DNA from 3 places in the Companilactobacillus metriopterae genome. Region 2 is predicted to be linked to each of the others. Evidence: predicted binding sites of a transcription regulator. Region 2 holds the regulator's gene; each other region holds the start of a gene.
What was found. The regulator Rex, encoded in region 2, represses fermentation and respiration genes when NADH is low (regulators of the CRP and FNR family bind a similar motif). The targets are predictions, from matches to a motif close to TTGTGAANTANTTCACAA.
Positions count from the first base shown of each region.

Region 1: the regulator Rex is predicted to act here: its motif matches at 3,205-3,222, upstream of ald (alanine dehydrogenase).
Region 3: the regulator Rex is predicted to act here: its motif matches at 3,935-3,952, upstream of CS873_RS02360 (iron-containing alcohol dehydrogenase).

Region 1 covers NZ_CP024610.1:1,476,693-1,485,212, reverse strand. The annotation lists gene cshA (degradosome RNA helicase CshA) at 1-462, shown strand, start outside; gene acpS (holo-ACP synthase) at 566-934, shown strand; gene alr (alanine racemase) at 927-2,027, shown strand; gene ald (alanine dehydrogenase) at 2,064-3,185, opposite strand; gene cbpA (cyclic di-AMP binding protein CbpA) at 3,311-3,973, opposite strand; gene CS873_RS07645 (L-lactate dehydrogenase) at 4,157-5,143, opposite strand; gene pth (aminoacyl-tRNA hydrolase) at 5,308-5,865, shown strand; gene mfd (transcription-repair coupling factor) at 5,878-8,520, shown strand, end outside.
Region 2 covers NZ_CP024610.1:1,374,796-1,383,315, forward strand. The annotation lists gene groL (chaperonin GroEL) at 1-1,104, opposite strand, end outside; gene groES (co-chaperone GroES) at 1,136-1,423, opposite strand; gene CS873_RS07035 (CPBP family intramembrane glutamic endopeptidase) at 1,551-2,168, shown strand; gene manA (mannose-6-phosphate isomerase, class I) at 2,205-3,173, opposite strand; gene CS873_RS07045 (redox-sensing transcriptional repressor Rex) at 3,191-3,835, opposite strand; gene CS873_RS07050 (ABC-F family ATP-binding cassette domain-containing protein) at 3,972-5,882, shown strand; gene tsaD (tRNA (adenosine(37)-N6)-threonylcarbamoyltransferase complex transferase subunit TsaD) at 5,919-6,932, opposite strand; gene rimI (ribosomal protein S18-alanine N-acetyltransferase) at 6,943-7,473, opposite strand; gene tsaB (tRNA (adenosine(37)-N6)-threonylcarbamoyltransferase complex dimerization subunit type 1 TsaB) at 7,457-8,182, opposite strand; gene CS873_RS07070 (folate family ECF transporter S component) at 8,244-8,520, opposite strand, start outside.
Region 3 covers NZ_CP024610.1:492,038-500,557, reverse strand. The annotation lists gene CS873_RS02385 (IS3 family transposase) at 1-355, opposite strand, end outside; gene CS873_RS02380 (helix-turn-helix domain-containing protein) at 588-890, opposite strand; gene CS873_RS02375 (ribose-phosphate diphosphokinase) at 1,001-1,984, opposite strand; gene CS873_RS08090 (YhgE/Pip domain-containing protein) at 2,257-2,427, shown strand; gene CS873_RS02370 (ABC transporter permease) at 2,378-3,487, shown strand; gene CS873_RS02365 (hypothetical protein) at 3,591-3,824, shown strand; gene CS873_RS02360 (iron-containing alcohol dehydrogenase) at 3,966-5,135, shown strand; gene CS873_RS02355 (glycosyltransferase family 2 protein) at 5,151-5,897, opposite strand; gene CS873_RS02350 (tyrosine-protein phosphatase) at 5,959-6,708, shown strand; gene CS873_RS02345 (ABC transporter ATP-binding protein/permease) at 6,762-8,520, shown strand, end outside.

The DNA of each region.
Region 1 (8,520 bases), 100 kb from region 2:
CAAATGGAAGCTGTTGAAGAGGAAATACAGAGTACTCTTGCACACGGCAAAGGTTTGGATCGTTTTAAAGAACCAGCTGAAGAATTATTAAAGAAATACACACCAGAACAATTGGTTCAAATTTATTTGAACTCAGCTGTTAAGGATGAACACAGTGTTCCTGTTAATATCACACCAGAAAGACCACTTCCTTCTCGTGGTGGTGGTTCATCTAGAGGCGGTAACAGAAGAGGAGGCGGTGGTCATTCAGGCAACCGTTCTCGTAATGGACATGGTGGCAGTAGTCGTGGAGGCCAAAGACGTAGTTACCGCGATAGAGATCGTGATAGCTCAGGCAGCCGTAATGGTACTAGTAGAAAAGATACTCACTCAAAGAGTAGAACTAATCCAGGAAATAAGGCTAACTCATCTAATAGAAAGTCTTCTTCTAAGAAGTCATTCAAGATTAGAACAAGTATCTAATTAAGCTATAAAAACAACTAAAATGTTATAATATTATTTAAAAGGTAGGGTAATTAATCTAATTACTGTGCCTTTTTTTATAGAAAAAATGGAGATAATTAATATGATTAAAGGATTAGGAATTGATATTGCTGAAATAGGTCGTGTGACGGATATTTATACAAAACATCCTAATTTCATAGAAAAGGTATTAACTGAAGAAGAAAAAGAACTTTTCTATCAACGTAATACTTTAAAAGCAAAGATGACTTTTTTAACAGGACGTTTTTCAGTTAAGGAATCATTTTCTAAAGCAATGGGAACCGGTTTGGGTAAAGTAGGATTCCATGATTTAAGCATATTAAATTATGAATCAGGTCAACCATATATCAAAACTGATATATATGATGGACCAATCCATGTTTCAATTTCTGATACTGATGAATTAGTAATCACTGAAGTTATTCTAGAGGAGTCTAACAACAATGAATAAATTAGATTACATACCGTCTTATATTGAAGTTAATAAAGATAACTTGATAGATAATTTACAAAACCAAATGAAGATATTACCCGAAGATGCAACAGTTTTTGCCGTTGTTAAGGCTAATGCTTATGGACATGGTATGGTGGAAGTCGCTAAGTTGGTACTTGAACATGGTGTTAGTGGACTCTGCGTTGCAACACTGAATGAAGCTGCAAAATTAAGAGGGGCTGGAATAAGTGCCCCAGTTTTAGTATTGGGTATCACACCATATCAATATGCACAATTTGCAGCAGATAATGATATTTCATTAACAGTTGGTGATTTACCATGGCTAGAAAAAGCTGAGGTAAATAATCTAAAAATACATTTAAGCATTGATAGTGGCATGGGCCGTATAGGATTCCGAAAGAAATCTGATTTGCTTGAGGCATGTGAATTCATTGAAAATAACACTAACAAGTTCATAGCAGAAGGTATTTACACACACTTTTCAACGGCAGATAGTCCAGATGACAGCTATTTTCAAATTCAACGCAAAAGATTCAATGAAATGATTAGCAATTTACCAATTGACTTTAAATATATTCATTGTGCTAACTCAGCAACAGCTTTGTGGCATGAAGATATTGGAATAAATATGGTTCGTTTTGGTATTGGATTGTTTGGACTAAATCCATCAGGGACAGATATCACAGAATTGCCTTATAAGCAAAAACCAGCTCTATCGTTATATTCTTCATTGGCATTTGTTAAGAGTGTTCCAGCAGGTGAAAAAATCGGTTATGGAGCAACTTACACTACATCCGAGGAAGAATGGATTGGTACAGTTTCTATGGGGTACTCTGATGGATGGTTACGTAGAATGTCTGGATTTGATGTGTTAGTTGATGGACAGAGATGTCCAATCGTTGGTCGTATCTGCATGAATCAATTTATGATTAAATTACCGCATGAAGTGCCAGTTGGCAGCAAGGTTACCTTAATAGGTACTGATGGAAATGAAACTATCACTGCAACAGATGCAGCTGCATATTCTAGAACAATAAACTATGAAATTTTATGTAGTTTGGCTGAACATTTACCTAGAATTTATAAATAAAAAACCTCACAATTATTGTGAGGTTTTTTTATTTAATTAAGATTTAACTGATTCAGACAAATTTGTAAATTTATGAAATGGAATATTTAAGCTTTCTGATACTGCTCCTTCTGTTAGCATACCATCAAATGTATTAATACCTGATTGAATAGTGAAATTATTTGATGCTTCAATTAATCCTTTGTTTGCAATTTGTAAGGCATAAGGTAGTGTAGCACTTGAAAGTGCTTCGGTAGCAGTTTTTGGAACAGCACCAGGTATATTTGCCACTGTATAGTGTATTACGTCATTAACCTTGTATACTGGATTATCATGTGTAGTTGCATGAGTGCTGGTTTCAAATATACCTCCTTGGTCGATAGGTATATCAACAACCACAGAACCTGGCTCCATTGAAGCTACCATTTCTTTAGTTACTAGCTTAGGAGCAGCCGCACCAGGGATAAGTACCGCACCTACAACAATATCTGATTTTTTAACTGATTCAGCTATATTATGTGTATTTGATATTAATGTATTAATTTTACCATCAAAAATATCTTCGATTTCTGCAAGTCTTTGTGCATTTATGTCTAGTATAGTAACATTTGCACCCATTCCAATTGCTATTTTGGCTGCATTAAATCCTACTGATCCTGCACCAATGATAGTTACGTTACCTCGGCGAACTCCTGGAACGCCACCGATCAGAACACCTTTTCCACCATTTATTTGTTCTAAGAAATGAGTACCAACTTGAACTGACATACGGCCTGCAATTTCACTCATTGGAACCAATAATGGCAAACCACCTTTTGGACCTATCATAGTTTCATATGCTACTGATGTAACTTTTTTGGCCATAAGTTCTTCAGTTAATTCTTTATTTGCAGCTAAATGCATATACGTATAAATTATCAAATTTGGTCGGAAATACTTATATTCTTCTTTCATTGGTTCTTTTACTTTAATGACCATATCTGCAGACCAAGCAACGTCTACATTTACAATTTTTGCGCCAACATTTTTATATTGGTCGTCAGAATAACCAGAACCAAGGCCAGCGTTTGATTCTATCAAAATTTCATTTCCTGAACGTATTAAATTATCAACACCGGATGGAGTCATTCCAACGCGATTTTCTCTATTTTTAATTTCTTTAGGAATTCCAATTTTCATGATCGATATACCCTCCTAGTTTTGTAATCGTTTACAATTGCTAGTTAAGTATATCAACCAAATTATAATCTTACAAACAATATAATTATTTTAAAAAAAGGAACTATCCAAGTGGATAGTTCCTTTTATATATTTGCTTTATTTAAAATTTTTCCAGAATGAATATCATCAATTTCTGACACAACAAAACCTTTTTTCTCTAGTTTGTTAATTACTACTTTCAATGTTTCTATATCAGTATCTGAAGGAAGAGAGAATAGAGTTCTACGAACTACTTCATTATTTTTACTATCTAAAGTAATACATGCTGTAATAGAAGAATGCTTAGAAATAATCTTTGACATTTTTTCCAGATCACCGTGTTCTCCTGGAGAACTAACTGTTAGAACGTAGCTACTGATATCCATTTTCCATGCATCAGACAACATACTCAATAGACGTGAGTGAGTTAAAATGCCATAGAAATTATTATTTTCATCTAAAACTGCAATATAAGGTAAATCTTTGATGTTGAAAAATACTTTAAAGAAGGGTGAGTCTACACTGATAGTTTTTGTGGCATTTTTTAGTAGGGAAGTTACGGGTTGAGTCATATCGCCACCACGAGATTTGTGACGATAAATGTGCATTTTGTAAATATTTCCTCTAAATATTTTACCTGTTTCATCAACAATAGGTACACAACGGAAGCCTGAGTCTTCAAGTATTTTTAATGCTTCTTCTAAGGTAACAGTTTCTTGTACTGTAGTTAGATGATCCTTTGTTTGAACTAAAGATTTAACTAGCATGATATTCCTCCGGTCAATTATTATTAATTACAATAATACATTAAAATCTTAAAAATTAAAAGATTCTTAATTTAATGATAATTTTAAGGCATCTAAATACTATCGTAAGGGGATTTGAATGTTAATTTTGGGCAAAATAAAAAGCCCATCTCCTGTTGGAGGATAGACTTTTTAAAATGATGATTATTGACGAGCTTCAATTCCTGTTGCAGCAAATCCATCTTCGATAACTTTTTTAAGTTCATCAGCAGATTTCTTCATTTGTGCACTTTCAGTATCTGTAAGAGGAATTTCAAGAATATCGCGTAGACCTTTACGGTTAACGATAGCTGGAGAACCGATAAATACATCGTTTACACCATATTCACCTGTCATGTAAACAGATAATGGTAGCACTGTATTTTCGTCACCAAGAAGTGCTTTAGAAATTCTTGCTAGAGCTGTACCGATACCGTAGAATGTAGCACCTTTACGGTTGATAATGTTGTATGCAGCGTTAACAACGTTGTCATAAATTTCATCAAGTTTAGCTTGAGTGATTTCTGGATGTTTTTCCATCCATTCGTGCATTGAGATTCCACCGATTGTTAAGTGAGACCATGCAGCAAATTCTGAATCACCGTGTTCCCCAAGAATGTAACCATGTACTGATCTTGGGTCAACGTTTAGTTCTTCACCAACAAATTTGCGTAGACGTGCTGTATCAAGTGATGTACCTGAACCAATAACACGTTCCTTAGGGAAACCAGATAGTTTCCATGTTGCATATGTAAGAATATCAACTGGGTTAGCAGCTACAAGGAAGATACCATTGAATCCTGATTCAACGATAGGATCAACGATTGATTTCAAAATGTTTAGGTTCTTGTTAACAAGGTCAAGTCTTGTTTCACCTGGTTTTTGTGGAGCACCAGCAGTGATAACAACTAGATCAGCGTCTTTAGCGTCTGAGTAGTCACCTGAGTAGATTGTTTTAGGTGCGGCAGAGAATGGTAGTGCATCGGCGATATCCAATGCGTCACCTTCTGTTTTTTCTTTAGCAATATCGCAAATTACAAATTCTTGAGCGATACCTTGAAGTGTCATTGCGTAAGCAAATGTAGAACCAACGGCACCATCACCAACTAGAAGTACTTTTTGGTGGTTTTTTTCGTTTGTTGGAGTTGTCATATTTAAAAATGTCCTTTCAAAATTAAATTAGTTCAATTTAATTATACAAATAACTTTCTAAAAATAACAGCATTTACATAAAAATTACATTTATAATTCACTTTTCTTATAAAGATATTGTAAGCGTGTAGTGTTATAATGGAATTTCGAAATGAGGTAGAGCAATGAAATTTGTTGTTGGATTAGGAAATCCCGGTAAAAAATATGATCGTACAAAACACAATATGGGGTTTATGGCGATTGATCAATTAATGGAAGATTATGGTGAAACAAGAACCAAAACAGACTTCCAAGCAGAATTTGTTAAATTCAAAGTAAATGGAGAAACGGTATTTTTTGTTAAACCACTTACATTCATGAATGAATCAGGTCGAGCTGTCCGTATGTTGATGGGTTATTTTCAGGTCGAAGCTTCAGAAATTATGGTTATACAAGACGATATGGATATTCCTATCGGAAAAATAAGAATAAGACAAAAAGGTTCAGCTGGTGGACACAACGGGATTAAAAGCATCATCTCTTCTCTAGGAACTCAAGATTTTGCTAGAGTAAAAGTTGGTATTCAACATCCACAACGCCAATCTGTAGTTAACTGGGTTCTGACACCATTCTCTAAGGATGAAGAACCTGTGGCACTGTCAGGAATTGACAATGCAGTCAATGCAGTTAAAGATTGGATAGACGGAGAAAGTGTCGACCAGTTAATGAACAAATATAACTAATAGAGGTATATTGTGGAATTAACTGATTACATCTCAAATAAATTAGACCTTGGGAAATTTATTGATCAAGTCAAACCTGGAACTAAGAACTTATTGACAGGGTTGGTTGGATCAACGATTTCCCTATTTGTGTTGGATTCATTTAAGAGAACAAATAAAAAAATCCTACTGGTTGAAAATACGAATTTTCACGCTAATAAATTGTTTGATGAATTAAATTTAGTAGATGATATTGATACACATATTTTCCCAGTTGAAGAGGCGGTTTCATCAGAACTAGCAACTAGTTCACCTGATGAACTGGCTCAAAGAATCGATGCACTAGATTTTATTACTAGCGAAAAAGCTGGGATATTAGTGACGTCTATTTCTGGATTGGAGTATATTCTTTCACCAAAAGAATTATATGAAAAATCTAGGATAAATTTAGTTTTAGATGAAGATTATAACTTAGAAGAACTTAATAAAACATTTGTTCAGATGGGTTATATAAAAGAAAAGCTCGTAGCCAAACCAGGTGATTTTTCTATTAGAGGGGATATTATCGATATCTATCCATTAAATATGGATGATCCGATTAGAATGGACTTTTTTGGAGATCAACTGGAAAATATACGTACCTTTGATACAGAAAGTCAGCGTAGTATTGATGGATTAAAATCCGTAGAAATTTTACCGGCAGTGGATCGGATTTTTACATCAGAGCAACTATCAGCAGCTGCAGCAAAGCTACAAGAAGACTATGACAGTCAAATAGAGATAGACGATAAGATCGTAAAAGAAAATCTAGAGAATAGTTTTGGATCTTTGTTGTCAGAATTATCTCAAGGTAATAGACCTGATAATTTGAGTAGAATTGTTGATTATTTAGACACAACTAAAACAAGTTTGTTAGACTACATGTCTGAAGATGACATTGTTATTTTTGATGAATACAATCGTTTAGTTGAGCAATCAAATAATAACTACTCTGATAATCAATCCTATTTAGCTAGTCAATTAGAATACGGTAAAATTTTACCTAATCAAAATATTCGTCAAAAATTTATGGATATTTATCCAAATAATAAAAGTACCCAAATTTATCTATCCGCATTCCAACAAGGAATGGGGCGTATTCGACTTGATCAATTGGAAAATGTTTCCGTTAGAAGTATGCAGCAATTTTTTGGTCAAATGCCATTGCTAAAATCTGAAATAGGTCGCTGGCAAAAGCAAGCATATACAGTATTGATTATTTTGAATGACAAAAAACGTGTTGATTCAATAATGAGAACATTGGAAGATTTTGAAATCAGCGCTATCGTTACAAGCTCAGAAAAAATCATTGATGGTCGAACACAGGTAATTGAAAATCCGTTTGGTGAAGGTTTTGAATTACCTCAAAATAAATTGGCTGTAATTACTGAGAAAGAACTATTCAACAAAAAAGTTAAACGTCGTCGTCATCAGACTTTAGCCAACGCAGAAAGACTAAAAAGTTACAATGAGTTAAAACCTGGTGATTATGTAGTTCACGTTAACCATGGTATTGGTAAATTTACCGGAATGCAGACCATGGAAGTAGATGGTAAACATCAAGATTACATTACTATCGAGTATAAAGATGACGGAAGATTATTCATTCCTGTATCACAATTAGATCTTGTTCAAAAGTATGTTTCTGCAGAAGGTAAAACACCTAAAGTTAATAAACTTGGTGGTAAGGAATGGAGTAAGACTAAAAGTAAAGTTCAATCAAATATTGAAGATATCGCTGATGATTTGATTGAACTATATGCACAACGTGAATCCGAAGTCGGATATCCATTTCCCAAGGATGATGAACTACAAAATCAGTTTGATGATGCCTTTCCTTATCCAGAGACACCTGATCAACTGAGGTCAATTGACGAAATTAAACATGATATGGAAAAACCACATCCAATGGATCGTTTATTAATAGGGGATGTTGGATTTGGTAAAACCGAAGTTGCTTTTCGTGCAGCCTTTAAAGCCGCCGAAAATGGTAAACAGGTAGTTTTCCTAGCACCAACAACCTTATTGGTACAGCAACATTACGACAATATGCGTGAAAGATTTGCTGGATTTCCAATAAATATTGGTGTTCTATCAAGATTTCAATCTCGCAAACAAGTCAAAGAAACCACTGAAAAATTAAAAAATGGTGAAATAGATATCGTAGTTGGAACACATCGACTGTTATCGGATGATATAGAATTCAAAGATATTGGTTTATTAATTATTGATGAAGAGCAACGTTTTGGAGTTAAGCACAAGGAAAAAATCAAGCAATTAAAAGCAAATGTTGACGTTCTAACTTTGACAGCTACACCAATTCCTCGAACATTGAATATGTCTATGTTAGGTGTACGTGATTTGTCAGTTATTGAAACTGCACCAAGTAATAGATATCCTGTTCAAACTTTTGTAATGGAACAAAACTTTGAAGTTGTAGCTAGTTCTATTCGTCGTGAAATGGAGCGAGGCGGACAGGTATTTTATCTACATAATCGTGTCGAAGACATGGATCGAGTTGCTGATGAGATTCAGACATTTGTTCCAGAAGCAAGGATAGCTATAGCTCATGGAAGAATGACAGAGACACAAATGGAAGGTGTTATAGCTGATTTTTTGGCAGGAGAATATGATGTC
Region 2 (8,520 bases):
TGCAAGACGTTCTTGCATTTTTTCACGATCAAAGTCTGATGTTGTTTCTTCAACTTGCTTCTTAATTGTTTCAACACGTTCTGAAATTTGTGTTGCGTCTCCAGAACCTTCGACAATAGTTGTATTATCTTTTGTAACTGTAATACGACCAGCTTGTCCAAGTTGTTCTAGTGTTGTGTCTTTCAATTCAAGACCCAAGTCACTTGTAATAACTGTACCACCAGTTAGGATTGCAATATCTTGTAGTTGTTCCTTACGACGATCACCAAATCCTGGAGCTTTGACAGCTACAACATTGAATGTTCCACGAATCTTATTCAATACAAGTGTTGGCAAGGCTTCACCATCAATATCATCGGCAATAATCAAAAGTGATTTTCCTTGTTGAACAATTTCTTGTAACATTGGCAAGATATCTTGGATATTTGAAATTTTCTTATCTGTAATCAATACATATGGATTTTCTAGATCAGCTTGCATTTTATCGTTATCAGTTACCATGTATTGTGACAAGTACCCACGATCAAATTGCATACCTTCTACAACATCAAGTGTTGTATCGATTCCTTTTGATTCTTCAATTGTGATAACACCATCATTACCAACTTTTTCCATTGCATCAGCGATTAAATCACCGATTTCTTCACTTGCTGAAGAAACTGAAGCAACTTGAGCAATATCTTTCTTACCAGCAACCTTGTGTGAAATCTTGCTTAACTCTTCAACACCTGCTTTAGTTGCCATTTCGATACCATTACGGATACCTACTGGGTTAGCTCCTGCAGTCACGTTCTTCATACCTTCATTAAGTAATGCTTGGGCAAGAACTGTAGCTGTTGTTGTACCATCACCAGCGATATCATTTGTTTTTGAAGAAACTTCAGCAACTAATTTTGCTCCCATATCTTCAAAGTGATCTTCTAGTTCGATACTTTTTGCAATTGTAACACCATCATTTGTAATTTCAGGTGAACCATATGATTTTTCAATAACAACATTACGACCCTTTGGTCCAATTGTAGTTTTAACAGTATCCGCTAATTTATTAACACCGTCCATCATCTTTGAACGTGCGTCTTCTGAAAATTTAATTTCCTTTGCCATTTCACAAATCCTCTTTTAGTATTAGTATTTTTTATTTTTCAACGATTGCCATAATATCTTTTTCGTGAAGAATTAGGTATTTTTGATCATCAAATGTAACTTCTGATCCTGCATATTTATCGAATAAAACCTTATCTCCATTTTTAACTGTTAAAGCAACTTTTGTTCCGTTATCAGAAACTAGTCCTTCACCAACAGCAATAACTTCGGCAGTTTGAGGTTTTTCTTTTGCGTTATTAGCTAGAACAATACCTCCGACAGTCTTTTCTTCTTCTTGATCGACTGATACAATAACTCTATCTCCAAGTGGTTTTAACAATTTTAATACCTCCAGATTTTATGATATCTTTTTTAGCACTCTCAAGTTCAATGTGCTAATCACAATTTTTATGATATCATTTTACAGATAAGATTCAAGTATAAACAAATAATTTTAGGAGTATTTCATGGATAATTTTAGAAAACAGATACCTATTTTTCTTACATATTTGGGTATTAGTATTATCGCAACTATATTACTCGGATTCAAAATAGTGGGAACTCCTTACTTTATAACAATGACTGTAGTCACAATCATTGCAACTAGCTATATATTAGCCAAATCTAGAACTTTAGATATTACAGAAAGACGATTAAGTCCTACTAGATCTTTCCTTTGGATAATTGCTACTACTTTGGGAATTATAGTTATTCAACTTGTGATATCTGAGATATTAGTTCAATTCTTCAATGTTTCATTATCTGCCAACACACAAGATCTTATAACATATATGAAATTTGCCCCATATTATGTCATATACCCCTTAGTATGTGCACCAATCATGGAAGAAATAATATTCAGAAAACTTATGTTTACTGATTTAAATCAATACATAGGCTTTGGTATGTCTGCAGCACTATCTAGCTTGTTATTTGCCTTTTTACATCAAGATAGTTTCTTCTTAGTATATTTCTTTATTGGACTGTTCTTATGCTTCATATACAGTAGAACAAAGAACATTTACATAAATATGATGGCACATATTTTAATGAACTTAATTGTTATATTGATTAATTTTGCATAATAAAAAAGCGTTGAAACTTTAAATGTTTCAACGCTTTTATTTTTCCCCAGATTCTGAGGCAATGATGTTTAAATTTCCAGATAATTTCCAACTATTAACTGTTGCAGGAACAATTAAGTGTTGTCCCTTTGATAAAGAGTAATCTTTATTATCAATAGTAATTTGACCTTCACCAGACAAAACAGAAATTAAAGTATAGCTTCCAACTTCATGTTTAAAATCATCAGAATTATTTATTTCCCATTTGTATACTGCGAAGTAAGGAGACAATGGTGGCTGTACAAATGTCGTATATTTATTGCCATTTTTTTCAACAGTCTCTATATCCAACTGTGGTCTCTTGTAAGGAACAGTGATTGTATCTTTGGACTGTTCTAAGTGTAGTTCACGCATCTTACCAGTAGTTTTGTCTACTCGGTCATAGTCATAAAGACGATATGTAGTGTCACTACTCTGCTGTGTTTCTAAGACCAATATTCCCTTATTTAAGGCATGAACTGTACCACTAGGAACATAGAAGAAATCACCAGATTTAACTGGAACCTTGGTTAACAAGTGATCCCAGTCACCTGAATCAATCATTTGATCAAGCTCTTCTTTAGTTTTGGCATTATGTCCATAAATTAAATATGAATCTGGTTCGGCATCGATTACATACCAACATTCTGTCTTGCCAAGTTCTCCTTCATGCTTCATAGCATAATCATTATCAGGATGCACTTGTACAGAAAGGCTATCCTCTGCATCTAAAATCTTCGTCAGTAGTGGGAATACACTACCTTTAGGATTTCCAAATAATTCAGGATGGTTAGTCCACAATTGATCTAATTTTTGCCCAGAAAAAGTTCCGTTTTCTACGATAGAAGTTCCATTCTTGTGCCCTGATATTGCCCAGCACTCACCAATATCTCCATCAGGCAAATCATAACCAAAAGATTCAGATAGTTTACGACCACCCCATATTTTTTCATGGAAAACTGGTTTTAAAAATAATGGCTCTGCCATAGTAACTTCCCCTCCTATTATTCGTGGTCTAATGAGCTGTCATGATCTAAGAAATAAATCAATGTTTGTAACTCATTGGCAAGATCCACATAGTGAACTCTTACGTTATTTGGAACATTAACGATAATTGGTGTGAAGTTAAGAATTCCCTTAACACCTGCATCAACTAGCATATTGGCTGTTTTTTGAGCAGCATTTGAAGATACAGTTAGAATACATACATCGATCTGTTGTAATTCCAATTGCTCTTTAATTTCATTCATATTATAAACAGGAACACCACTTTTGACTGTTCCTACAATCTCAGGATCAATGTCAAACGCTGCTGCAATTCGAACGTTGTTTGTTCTTGAGAAGTTATAATTCAAAAGAGCGTTACCCAAATTACCAACACCAACAAGCGCAACATTAGTTCTGCGATCTTGATTTAGTAATTTTTTGAAGAAATCAACTAGTTCATTGACGTCATATCCATATCCTCTTTTTCCAAGAGCCCCTAGATAAGAAAAGTCACGACGAATTGTCGCACTGTCAATCTTGATACCTTCAGCTAGTTCACCAGATGATATCTTCTTAGTTCCTTCATCCTTTAAAAATTGAAAGTATCTGTAGTAAATTGGTAATCTTTTTATTGTTGCATTTGGTACAATATTTTCTGTCATTTCATTCCCACCATGTGCGTATTTTCACTATATTATATACTAATGAATATCGAAGTAAAACGCAATATTAATAAGTAATTTAAAAGATTAATTTTATAAAAAATGTTAAAATTGTGAATAAATAAAGGAGATAATTTTGATACTACTACAAGCAAACAATATAACTAAAAACTTTGGTACTGAAAATTTATTCTCAAATGTTAACTTAGAAGTTCAAGATCATTCTAGAATTGGATTAGTTGGTAGAAATGGCGTTGGTAAATCTACTCTTCTAAAAATAATTTCTCAGGAAGAACCATATACTGATGGAACTATTTCCATAAAAAAGGATACTTCAATTGGCTATTTAGCTCAAGATAGTGGATTAAATTTGGATAATCTAGTATTCGATGAAATGGAACACGTTTTTGATGATTTAAAAATTATGGAGAAAAAACTTCATGAGGTTGAGGCAAAACTCGGAGATACTGATGCTGATAACTATCAAGATATTTTAAATCAATATGACCAAATTCAAAATGATTTCAAAGAAAATAATGGATATGGGTATCAATCTGAAATTCGCAGTGTTCTTAAGGGATTCGGATTTGACGAAGAATACTGGAATGTCAAAATAAGCACTTTGTCTGGTGGAGAAAAGTCACGTCTTGCCATGGTCAAACTATTGCTTGAAAATAACGATATTTTGCTGTTAGATGAGCCTACCAATCATTTGGATATAGATACAGTCGAATGGCTAGAAAACTATCTACGCGGATATAAGGGTGCTCTAGTAATTGTTTCCCACGATCAATATTTCTTAGACAAAGTTACTAATGAAATAGTTGAAATAAATCAACATTCTTCAACCCACTACTCAGGAAATTATTCTTTTTATCTTCAAGAAAAGAAAAAGAATCAAGAAGTTGCTCTTAAGCACTACGAAGAACAACAAGCTGAAATTAAAAAAGAAGAAGAATATATTCAAAAAAATATTGTTCGTGCTTCGACTACAAAAATGGCACAAAGTCGCCGCAAGAAGCTGGAAAAAATGGACAGATTGGAAAAACCTCAGTCTGATCAAGGATCAGCTCACTTCTCTTTTAATATTGATAGAGAAAGCGGTAATGATGTCTTACTTGTTCAAAATGCAGCAATTGGATATGAAGACGATGAAATAATGTCTTATCCTGTAAACATGGATATAAAGCGTGGTGACAGAATTGGTATTATCGGACCAAACGGCGTTGGTAAATCTACCTTCCTAAAATCAATTCTCGGCGAAATCAAATTGCTAGATGGTACGTATAAATTTGGTGCTAATACTCAGATAGGTTACTATGACCAAAATCTTACCAACTTAAATCCTAAAAAAGATGTATTACACGAAATTTGGGACTTACATCCGTTGTTAGATGAACAGGTTATTAGAAATACCTTGGGTGCATTTTTATTCAGTGGTGATGATGTTAATAAACCTATCAGTGGGTTATCTGGTGGAGAAAAAGCTCGTTTAACGCTCACTAAATTATCAATGGAAAACAACAATTTATTGATAATGGATGAGCCCACTAACCACTTGGACATCGATAGTAAGGAAGTTCTTGAAGAAGCATTGAATAATTTTGCCGGAACTATTATTTTCGTATCCCATGATAGATACTTACTTAATACCCTTGCAGATAAAATAATTGAAATCTCAAAATCCGGAGGCACTCTGTATCTTGGAAACTATGACTATTATTTGGAAAAAATTAATAGTGATAAAGAAACTAACGAAGAAGAAAGTGCTCCAAAAGTTAGTATCAAAAAGGAAGAATATCAAAAGTCAAAAGAGGATCAGAAATATATTCGTAAAATAACACGTGAAATTCAAAGTTTAGAAGAACAGATTGAAAAAATTGAAATAAAAAATTCTGAACTTCAGCAAAAAATGACTGAAGATGAAATTGTCAGTTCATATACAAAACTTGGTGAAATTCAAAAAGAAATTGATGAAAATAATCTCGAAAAAGATTCACTTGAAGAAGAGTGGACCGAAAAATCAATGGAATTAGAAAGCATTTAAAAAAAAGGACAGTACACATATTGTGTACTGTCCTTTTTAGAAGTCTAAGCTTGGATCAGAATTCAAATCTAAACCAGCAAAGTCACCTTTTTCGTATTGTATTTGTGCAATAGCACCAATCATAGCAGCGTTATCTCCACACAATCTCAATGGAGGGAATACTAATTCTATATCAAGATTTTTATCTTTGATATCTTTTGCCAATCTATTCCTAAGTCCTTGATTAGCTGCAACCCCACCAGCCACAACTATTTGTTTGACAGGATTTTTTTCAACAGCTCTAAATAATTTATTTGATAAAATATCCAAAACCGCAGATTGAAAACTGGCTGCTAGATCATTTTGATTTAACTCTTCATTTTTTTGTTCAGCATTGTGCACCTTATTTATAAAAGCACTCTTGATGCCACTAAAACTAAAGTCTAAATTATCTTCTTTAACCATTGCTCTGGGGAAATCATAGACGTCATTTCCCTTTGCAGACATTTGATCAACAGTTTTACCTGCTGGGTACTGCAAGCCTAAGACACGACCTATTTTATCGTATGCCTCACCTACTGCGTCATCCCTAGTATCTCCTAGAGTTTCAAACTCACCTGGTGCTTTCACTAAAACAATCTCTGTGTGTCCACCAGATACTAATAATGACATAAATGGGTATTGTAGATCAGTCACAAATTGTGCCGAATAAATATGTCCTGCTAAATGATTAACAGGTATTAGAGGTAAGTTATGTGCAAACGCAATAGTTTTGGCTGCCATAATTCCAATGAGCAATGAGCCAACCAATCCTGGCCCATAAGTAACTGCCACAGCATCTAAATCATCATAGGTTACATCTGCTTCCTCCATTGCCAAATCAATACAATAAGTTATTTGCTCAACATGATGTCTACTTGCAACTTCAGGAACAACTCCACCAAACCTTTGATGACTCTTGATTTGTGTAGCAATTATATTTGACATTATTTCTTTTCCATTTTTAATAACTGCAACACTTGTTTCATCACAGCTACTTTCAAACGCCATAATTATTGTATCTTTTTGCACTTTTTACTCCTTACAAATCTGTAATCATTTCATAAGCATCATGGTTATTTTTCACGTAGTATTTCTCTTGTAATTTACGAACATTAAAAGAGAATGCTTCATATAGTCGAATAGCATCTGTATTTGTTGTATCAACTTCAAGAGACATTTGCTTGTAACCTAGGTTTCTAAAATAATCCATAACTTGATTGATTAATAGATGCCCTATGCCTTGTCTTTGGAAGTCTGGAGAAACAGCTATATTAGTAATATGAACTTCTACATCATTAACTATCGAAACACCAATGAAGCCCACTAATTTCTTACTATGTTCTAATGAAAGATAAAGTGCTTTTTTATTTCTTAATTCCATCTGCACTATTTGAGCAGGCCAAGGTTGATAGTCATAAACTTCTTTTTGTAAGCTCATAAAATCAAGTGTATCGGTTACACGAGATTTACGTAATATCAGTTCATTTTGTTTAACTGTTACCGTTTTTTCAGTAAAATCTAAATTTTTAGTATTATTGGGTACTAATAATTCTCTAAATTTCTTCAACATAAGAAATATTTCCATTTTCTGTATGATTGTCTTTTTGTAACCAATCATATTCGGCTTGTGTAACTCTAAGGTATGTCGGTACGAAAGTATTTACATCAGCAACTGGAGACTCAACTTCTCCTAGTTTTGCTAATTTCACAGCATCTGGCTTTGAATTGGCATAATCGAGGATGTTTGCTTTAGGCATTGCTTCTTTTATAATTTCTAGCAAATTATCACTGACATTGACGAAATCAATTTCTTCTTCACGATATATTTTTAATTTGTCTAATAGATCATATATAGAAACATGTTGGTCTTCAATTAAATTATCCAAACTACCATCTTTTGACTGATATACTCCTGCAAAAACATTATCGTTTCTTGCATCCATAAGTGCCACTGAAATATGGCCTTCTTTGGCATTTGCAGCCAATAACTTCAGACTAGATATTCCTACTAATTCTTTTTCAAGTGTATAAGCCAATGTTTTAGCCACTGTAACTGCAATTCTAAGCCCAGTATACGAACCCGGACCTTGCGCCACAACAACTCGATCAATATCAGACAAATCTAAATCTGTATCATCCAACAATTTTTGTATATTGGGTAATAAATTAATACTGTGCGTCAACTTATCGTCAGTATTTATTTCAGCTAAAGACAGCTGATTTTCTACAATTGCGATTGACGATAATTTATTAGATGTATCAAATGCCAATACTTTCATATGCATCCCTCACATTTCCTAAAAAACATTCTACCACATTATCATGAAACAAAAAAAAGGCCTAACGGCCTATCTTGTTAAATCTTGAATTCTGTACCCAACGCAAAATTATGTATATAAATGCAGTTTGGTAAATCAAACTTAGTGCTTCCTTAGGAAGTCTTGATGCTAATAAAGCTGTAACAGGTGTCTGATACATCATATGAATCCATAATGTATTCATACCCAAATTGATAATTACTACTACCAATAATGTAGTTAAAAATGAATTCAACAATGTTACTTTTCTATTGTGCAACATCAATCCATAAATAACTCCAGCTACTAACGCTGAAAGT
Region 3 (8,520 bases), 670 kb from region 2:
ATATTTCCGAAGCAAACGTACTTCCTTGATCACTGTGAAGAATACAATCTTCAGCTAAATCTGTTACTTGCTCAAGTGTATCAACGCATAGTTTGGCGTTTGGATGGTTACTAATTTGATAAGCAATAACTTCGTTATTGAAGGTATCCATAATAGAACATAGATACTGTGTAGAACTACCAAAAGGTAAATAAGTAATATCTGTTGTTAATAATTTTCTAGGACTAGTTGATGTCCAATTACCAGATACTAAGTTATCAAATAATTGAAATGGATTTATTGAACGTTTAAACCGTTTAGGTTTAACACGGCAATTCCATCCTTGTCGGCGCATAATTCTGCGAACTTTGTTCAGTCCACAAGAAATTTTTTATTGACTAAGGCATGAATCTTTCGGTAGCCATATTTAAATTTCGTTTTAACACAAGTATCATGAATTAGCTTTTCAAGATTTGTGGGTTCAAATATAGGTTTATTAATTGCCCTATAGTAGGTTGATCTGGATATTTTCAATATCTCACACAGTCGAGTAACTGATATTTCTTTCGTTAATTCAGTTAGTAAGTGGCGGTTATCGTTCGTAATCATCACCTTTCGTTTAGTAGAAATTTTTTTAAAACTAATACCTCTTCAGTCAGACGTTTATTCTCAATCTCTAGTTGTTGTTGTTTCGGAAGTTCCACTAGCCCTTTTCCAAATGAATACTGTTTACCTACTGGTTGCGATAGACGGTTACTTTCTCCTCGTTTGAACCACTTAACCCAAGTTTCGACCTGACTTCTATTCTTAATACCATATTTTTCCATGATTGACCTTGTGGTCAATCCAGCGAGCTTATCATTAACAACAGCCATCTTAATTTCAATAGAGTAACGATTTTGTTTAACCATACTAAAAAACACCTCACTTTTAAGTTTTATAATACTAAATCTTAACTAATGAAATGCCTTTTTTATTCTGTTTCATATTATAGACTCAGTGCCTAAACCTGTAGGTTTTTTTATTTTAGCTTGATGTATTTATCTTCAACTTCAAATAGTGGATGAATAGATTGATCTGTTTCCACGTTATGGATGGCATCTCCCAAAAGTTTTGTAACTGATAAGATTGTCAACTTATCAAATAGACAATCATCAGGAATCACAATTGTATCTGTTACTACAACTTCTTCCAGTTTTGAATCCTGTAGTTTAGATGCAGCACCTTGTGAGAAGATAGGATGCGTTGCAGCACCCTTGACACTCTTAGCACCAGCTTTTACTAGAGCGTTGGCACTATTGATCATTCGAGTACCTGTATCGATAAGATCGTCCATAATAACACAATCCTTACCTTCAACCTCACCAATAATATTAGGAACATCTATAGATTGATTTGATGATCTCTGGTCAATGATAGCTATTTGTGTACCAAATAGTTCAGCAACTGATCGAGCTCTCTTTGTTGAGTTATGATCAGGTGCTACAAATACAATATTATCTGTATCAGCTACCTTATCATCAAAATATGAAGCAAAGATAGACATTGCGCGTAAGTGATCTACAGGGATATCGAAGAATCCTTGTATTTGATCAGCGTGCATATCCAATGTAACAACTCGATCAACCTTACCCATTTCTAGTAAGTCAGCAAACAACTTAGCTGAAATTGGTTCTCTGGATCTTGATTTACGGTCTGAACGTGTATAAGCAAAATATGGCAAAACACATGTTATATCGGCAGTACTAGCACGGCGAAGTGCATCTACAGCAATCAATAATTCCATCAAATTATCATTAACAGGATCTGAAACAGAATGGATGATGTAGACACTCTTACCTCTAATAGATTCGTTAATTTGAATATTGATTTCACCATCGCTAAAGTGTGATACAGAAGCATCTAAAAGTGGAATTCCCATATACTCAGAAATTCTCTTAGCCAAAGGCTGATTTCCGTTTAAAGAAAGTAATGCAATACTATCTAATTCAGATATATTTGACATCAGGTTCCCTCCGAATTGAATTTAAACTGATACTTATATTTTACACTTTTTTAGTACTTTTTGACTACAAACTACACTTAATTTAAAAATAATACGGGACTCATATTCGTGCACTTTTTTTTTTGTAAAATGAGTTAATAATTCTTGATTTTATATTAAAATTAGAGTTCTGTGTAAATGATACATAACAAAAAATAAATTTTGGGGGCTAGCTATGAATTATAAAGACTTTTTTATTTTCATGATTAACTATCGCTACGATTATTTTTGCCATGTTTTATCAATTGATTATGGCAGTTATTTATCTACCTGCTTATAACACATTTAGAGATAACCTAGACGATCTACATATATCTATTGTCAATAAGGATACTTCTAAATCTGGTAAGACACTTGTTAATCAACTGGAAGATACATATAACAAGCAAAAAAAATGTTCCTAAGGTTAAAAATACATCTTCATTGAAAGATGCCAAGAAAGATCTAAAGAACAACGATACAACAATGATCTTAGTAGTTCCTAAGAATGCGTCAACTAACATTGCTAATGGTAAAGCAATTAACCTTCACTTTTACCAAAACTCTTCAAATAACCAAACAACAAATAGTGTAGTTTCTGAAATCAAAACTTCAGTAACTGACAGTCTTAACAAGACAGTTGCTAATAAGACTAATATTGCAGTATTAACTAAAGTTTTGATGCAAGAACAAGGTACTGCCTCAGTTACACAAGCTGTACAAAAAGAAGTAGCTGCTAATCCAGCGATAGAACAAAGCCCAACTGCTATGGCAGAAGTTCAATCCAAAGCTACTTCAGCTGTAGAAACACAAATTGAAAAACAAGCTTCATCTCTAATTGTTTCTGACTCAGTAACATCTACAAATACAAATATTAATAAAAATGAATCAAAATCATCTGAAATATTGGGTGCCATGTTTATATCACTAGGTGCATTTATCTCAGTTGTAACAAGTACACTTCTATTACGTTCACAATTTAATTCATTCATCGATATGGGTAAATCAAAATGGAAGACATTTGGTTACTATGAAACTACTTTAGCTATAATTGCTATCCTAGCACCAACAATCGGAGTACTTACATTCAAACTAATCACAGGAATTCCTGCAAGTGACGGATGGTTATTGTATCTACAAACGGTATACATGACCTTCATATCAGGTCAAGTAGTAAGTATCTTCACCTTACTACTCGGTCAAATAGGTATCGTAATAAACTTACCGCTTGCATTGGTACAAACAGTTATTTCTGGAGCTATTATGCCAATCGCAACACTTCCAGTATTCTATAAATTTATTTCATACCTATTACCAATGACATACAACTATTCAGTCTCTATAAATATTTTGACGGGTATCCATGCAGATATTCTTAAAAACGAATTAGGACTATTAGCTGTTGGTGGTATTGCATTTATTATCATATTAATCATGGTTTCTGTAAGAACATTTAACAATACATTCAGTATGGAAAAACTTTAATATAAAAACCTCTACAAATTGTAGAGGTTTTTTTGTTTTAAATTTCACAAAAGTATCCTGAAATTGCTATAATGAAACTAAGAAACTAAAAGGAGTGATTATTATGACTGAAAGAGTATTTTTCAATCCCGGAGATGCAATTGCCAATTCTCATGATTTTGAAGGTGCAATGAAATCAGCAGAAATTTTTAAAATGAAAAATCCCACATCTTCAACAATAATTGTCGCTAAAGATGTTAATAACGATAAGAGTTTTTCTATTTACTTTGAAAACGACAAAAAAGAGAATTCAGATGATACAAGTACTATTCCTTACAATATAGAAAAGAAACTATAAAAAGACTAACTTTATAAAAAGTTAGTCTTTTTATATATCATACATTAATGAAAAATGAGCAAAGTGTAAAATAACTATTTATTTGTAAGCCCTTTAGAAGTATAATTGTCTTGTATAAAATTTCACATAAAGGGGTTTATCATGAAAGAAAACTTTGATTTCCTAATGCCTAGTGTTAACTTTTTTGGACCAGGTGTTATTGAAAAAATTGGTGATCGTGCCAAGATGCTAAATATGAAAAAGGTTTTGATTGTTACTGACAGCTTTCTAGAAAAAGTTGAAAATGGTCCAGTACATCAAACTCTAGATTCATTGAATAAAGCTGGAGTGGACTACGTTGTCTTTAACGGTGTAGAACCTAATCCTAAAGTTAGAAACATTGAAGCTGCAAAGAAATTATATCTAGATAACAATTGTGACAGCATTATCACTGTCGGTGGTGGTTCAGCTCATGATTGTGGTAAAGGTACTGGTATTATTCTTAGCAATGGCGACGATATCACTAGTTTAGCTGGTATCGAAACACTAGAAAATCCCCTACCTCCTCTAATGGCTGTCAACACAACTGCTGGTACAGCTTCTGAATTAACACGTCACTGTGTTATTACAAATGAAGAAACACATCTTAAATTTGTTGTTGTTTCATGGAGAAATGTTCCATTAGTATCATTTAATGATCCAAAACTTATGCTTGATGTTCCTAAGGGACTAACAGCCGCTACTGGTATGGATACATTCGTTCAAGCCATCGAACCTTATGTTTCTGAAAACCGTAATGACATTACTGATGGTCAATGTCTACAAGCAATTCGTCTTGTTGAAGAAAGTTTGCGTGAAGCTGTTGCTAATGGTCACAATCTAGAAGCTAGAACAAAAATGGTCGAAGCAGAAATGCTTGGTGGTATGGCATTTAACAATGCTGACCTTGGCTATGTTCATGCCATGGCTCATCAATTAGGTGGACAATACGACGCACCACACGGTGTATGTTGTGCTATCCTACTTCCAATCGTTGAAAGATTTAACATTATCGCATGTCCTGATCGTTTTGCTGACCTTGCTGTGGCAATGGGAGAAAACATTGATGGACTTTCAACTAGAGAAGCCGCAGAAGTAGCTATTGATGCCATGCAACAAATGAATGATGATGTTGGTATTCCTCGTAGTATTAAAGAAATTGGTGCCAACCCTAAAGATTTCGAACTAATGGCAGAAAATGCTCTTAAAGATGGAAATGCCTTTTCAAATCCTCGTAAATCCTCAAAAGAAGAAATTGTACAATTATTCCAAGAAGCATACGACGCAATGTAATAAAAAAACCACAGATTAATTTTCTGTGGTTTTTTTTGTTAGTTGATATACCTTCAATTTTGCCAAACCAACATCTTTAACATTATCAACTGCAAATTTTTTGGTAATGCTATCCTTACGATTCACGTAGTGATATAGAGGAATGCTACTTATATAAAATTCCTGAGCATTGTTACTATACTCTACATTAAAAACTTGATCTTCCATCAAATTCAAGTCTGTACTGAATCTAAGATTATTTTCTTGGATAATACTCATTTTGTAGACTTTATTCCAAGTGTACCCCATAACAATATCTGATATTTTTGTTATTCTCTTTATCATTTCTTCTCGATCTATAATCTCAGATATTTCTTTTGTGGATTTAGGTTTACTCTTCCCTAGTCCATTTTCTATGGTAAAACCGCAAGTAACCATATCTACATCATTATCTTGAAATTGTTTCAAAAAGTAGTCTACATAATTTTCTTCTACCCAATCATCACTATCAACAAAAGTAATAAGTTCTGTCTCTACATTATCCATGCCCGTGTTTCTAGCTGCCGAAACACCTCTATTTTCAGAATGTTTTATAAGTTGAATAAAATCATACTTGTCTGCGTATTTTTGTGCCAATTCTGATGATCCATCGGTAGAACAATCATCAACCATAATTAAGTTAAAATTTGAGTTATTTTGATTTATGATAGACTCGATAGATTTTTCTAAATAATCATGAACATTGTAAATTGTCATAATTATAGAGATCTTTATATTTTCCATAATTTCACCTTGTACTTATTTTATTCGAAAGCTTAGATTCAAGCAAACCGGAGGAATATTAATGAAACGAATTTTGAACATCTCAGGAGCCATAAATCTTAGAGAACTGGGAGATTATCAAACTAAAGATGGAAAAACAATTAAAAAAAATAAATTACTTCGTTCTGGAGACATCAGTCGATTGGATGATGATTCTTTGAATTTCTTAAAAAATTACGGATTAAAGTATGTTGTTGACCTTCGTTCTGATCAAGAGCAGTTAACTAGTCCTGATGTGGAAACTGACTTTTATAAAATTTTTTACGATTCAGTTTACCCTTTGCAGGGAAATGGTGATAAATTAGCCTCGGCTCTTAATAATACTCCATCATATTTAGGTAACATCTATCAAAGTGTAATTTTGGACAAAAAAGGGCAACAAGCTTACAGCTACCTATTTGATCTTCTTTTAAAAAATGATCAGGAAAATCAAGCATTACTATTTCACTGTGCAGCAGGTAAAGATAGAACTGGTATCGCCGCTATGCTTATATTACGTGCACTCGGCGTTGACAGTGAAACAATTACCAGAGATTACCTACTAACTAATTTGATGTACTCAGATACTGCAACAATCGCAAAATTATTGAATGATGAACATGGAAATGAAGATATAAGTAAAATGAATATGACAAAGGCAGATTGGGACAGTTTCCGTTCTGTTTTTGATGCAATTGATCATTATTATGGCTCATTTGAGGAATACTTAGATAAAGCATTGAACATTAATCAAAATAAACTAAATAAGTTAAAAAATATTTACTTAAATTAATAAAATAGATATAATATGCTTTCATAAATAGTTTTACTCATAGAGGAGAAAAAATGACTATATTAGAGCTTAAAAACGTCCAAAAATCTTTCATGCTCGGTAAGAAAGAGTTCAAAGTCCTAAAGGGAATTGATCTTAAACTAGACCGTGGCGAATTTGTTTCTATCTTAGGAGAATCTGGTGGTGGTAAAACTACCCTACTAAATACTATTGGTGGATTAGATTCTCAATTTGAAGGTGATGTTTTAGTTAATGGAAACTCACTGAAGAAAGGTTCTGACAAGGCACTCGATGAATATCGTAGTAAAACTGTCGGATTTATTTTCCAAAGTTTCCATTTGATTAGTCATTTAACAGTTTTAGAAAATGTGTTAGTTCCTTTGGAGATGTCCTCACTTTCCAGAGCTGATAGAGTTAAACGTGCCAAGGAATTGCTTGATAAGGTTGGTCTTTCAGAACACATTGAAAAGCACCCTAACCAACTTTCAGGTGGTCAAAAACAACGTGTAGCTATTGCTCGTGCTCTAGCAAATGACCCTGAAATTATTATTGCTGATGAACCTACAGGCGCTCTTGATTCAAAGAATACTGAAGAAGTATTGAAGATACTAGATGACATCGCAAAGGAAGGCAAACTTGTTATTGCCGTTACTCACTCACAGCAAGTGGCTGACTACGGTACAAGAATTGTCCACCTGGCTGATGGACAAATTGATTCTGACGAAAATATCAGAGACAAATATGAAGCTACTGAAAAAACTTCTGATCACAAGATCAGTCACCTGAACTTTGGTGATACTTTCAGACTTGCTTGGGAGCATATGCTTTACACCAAAGGTAGAAATATTTTAATTATCATTGGTGCCGCTATAGGTATATTTTCAGTCATATTCATGTTAGGACTGGGAAATGGTATAACATCTTATATCAATGACCAAATTACAAGTCAGATCAATCCTACTGCTGTGCAAGTAACAAAAAATGTCAACCAAACTTCAGCAGATGCTTCATCTATAAATATGTCTAATAAAGATATTAAAGAATTAGGCAAAATAGATAATGTATCTAAGGTTGAAAAATCTTACTTTGCTCAATCACCAAAAATTTACTATGGTAAGAAAAATACAACAATGCAATTCTTCCAAACATGGAATGCTGTTGAAAAAACTTCTGATATAAACGCAGGTAAAAAACCTGGAAAGAATGAAGTAATCTTACTAACATCTGACGCCAAAAAGTTATTTGGTAAAGATTACAAGAAAAAAGCTATCGGCAAGACAGTTACAATGTACTTGAATACCATGGATAACAGTGGTAAACCAACTCAAATTAAAGTAGACGTAAAAGTTTCAGGTACAATTAAATCAGGATCCTCAGCTATCAGCTTTGATACATTACAAGCAGCTGGTAAAAAAGTAGACACTGATATAAAACCTAACTTTGTAACTCTTTCAGTTGATAAAACTCAAAATGTTAAAGCAGTACAAAATAAAGTTAAATCATTTACACACACAGAAAAAGGCAAAGAAAAACAATCATACACAATTACAGGTGCAGGTGCTATCGTTGATACACTAAATACTTATATCTCATTAGCATTCTATGTACTTGCAGGTATTGCTGCCATCTCACTAATAGTTTCAGCAATTATGATTATCGTAGTTCTAAATATTTCTGTTTCAGAACGTACACAAGAAATTGGTATTCTGAGAGCAATTGGTGCTCGTAAGAAAGATATTAGAAATATGTTCATATCTGAATCATTCCTAATCGGTCTTTCATCAGGACTATTTGCCACGATTATTGCATTCC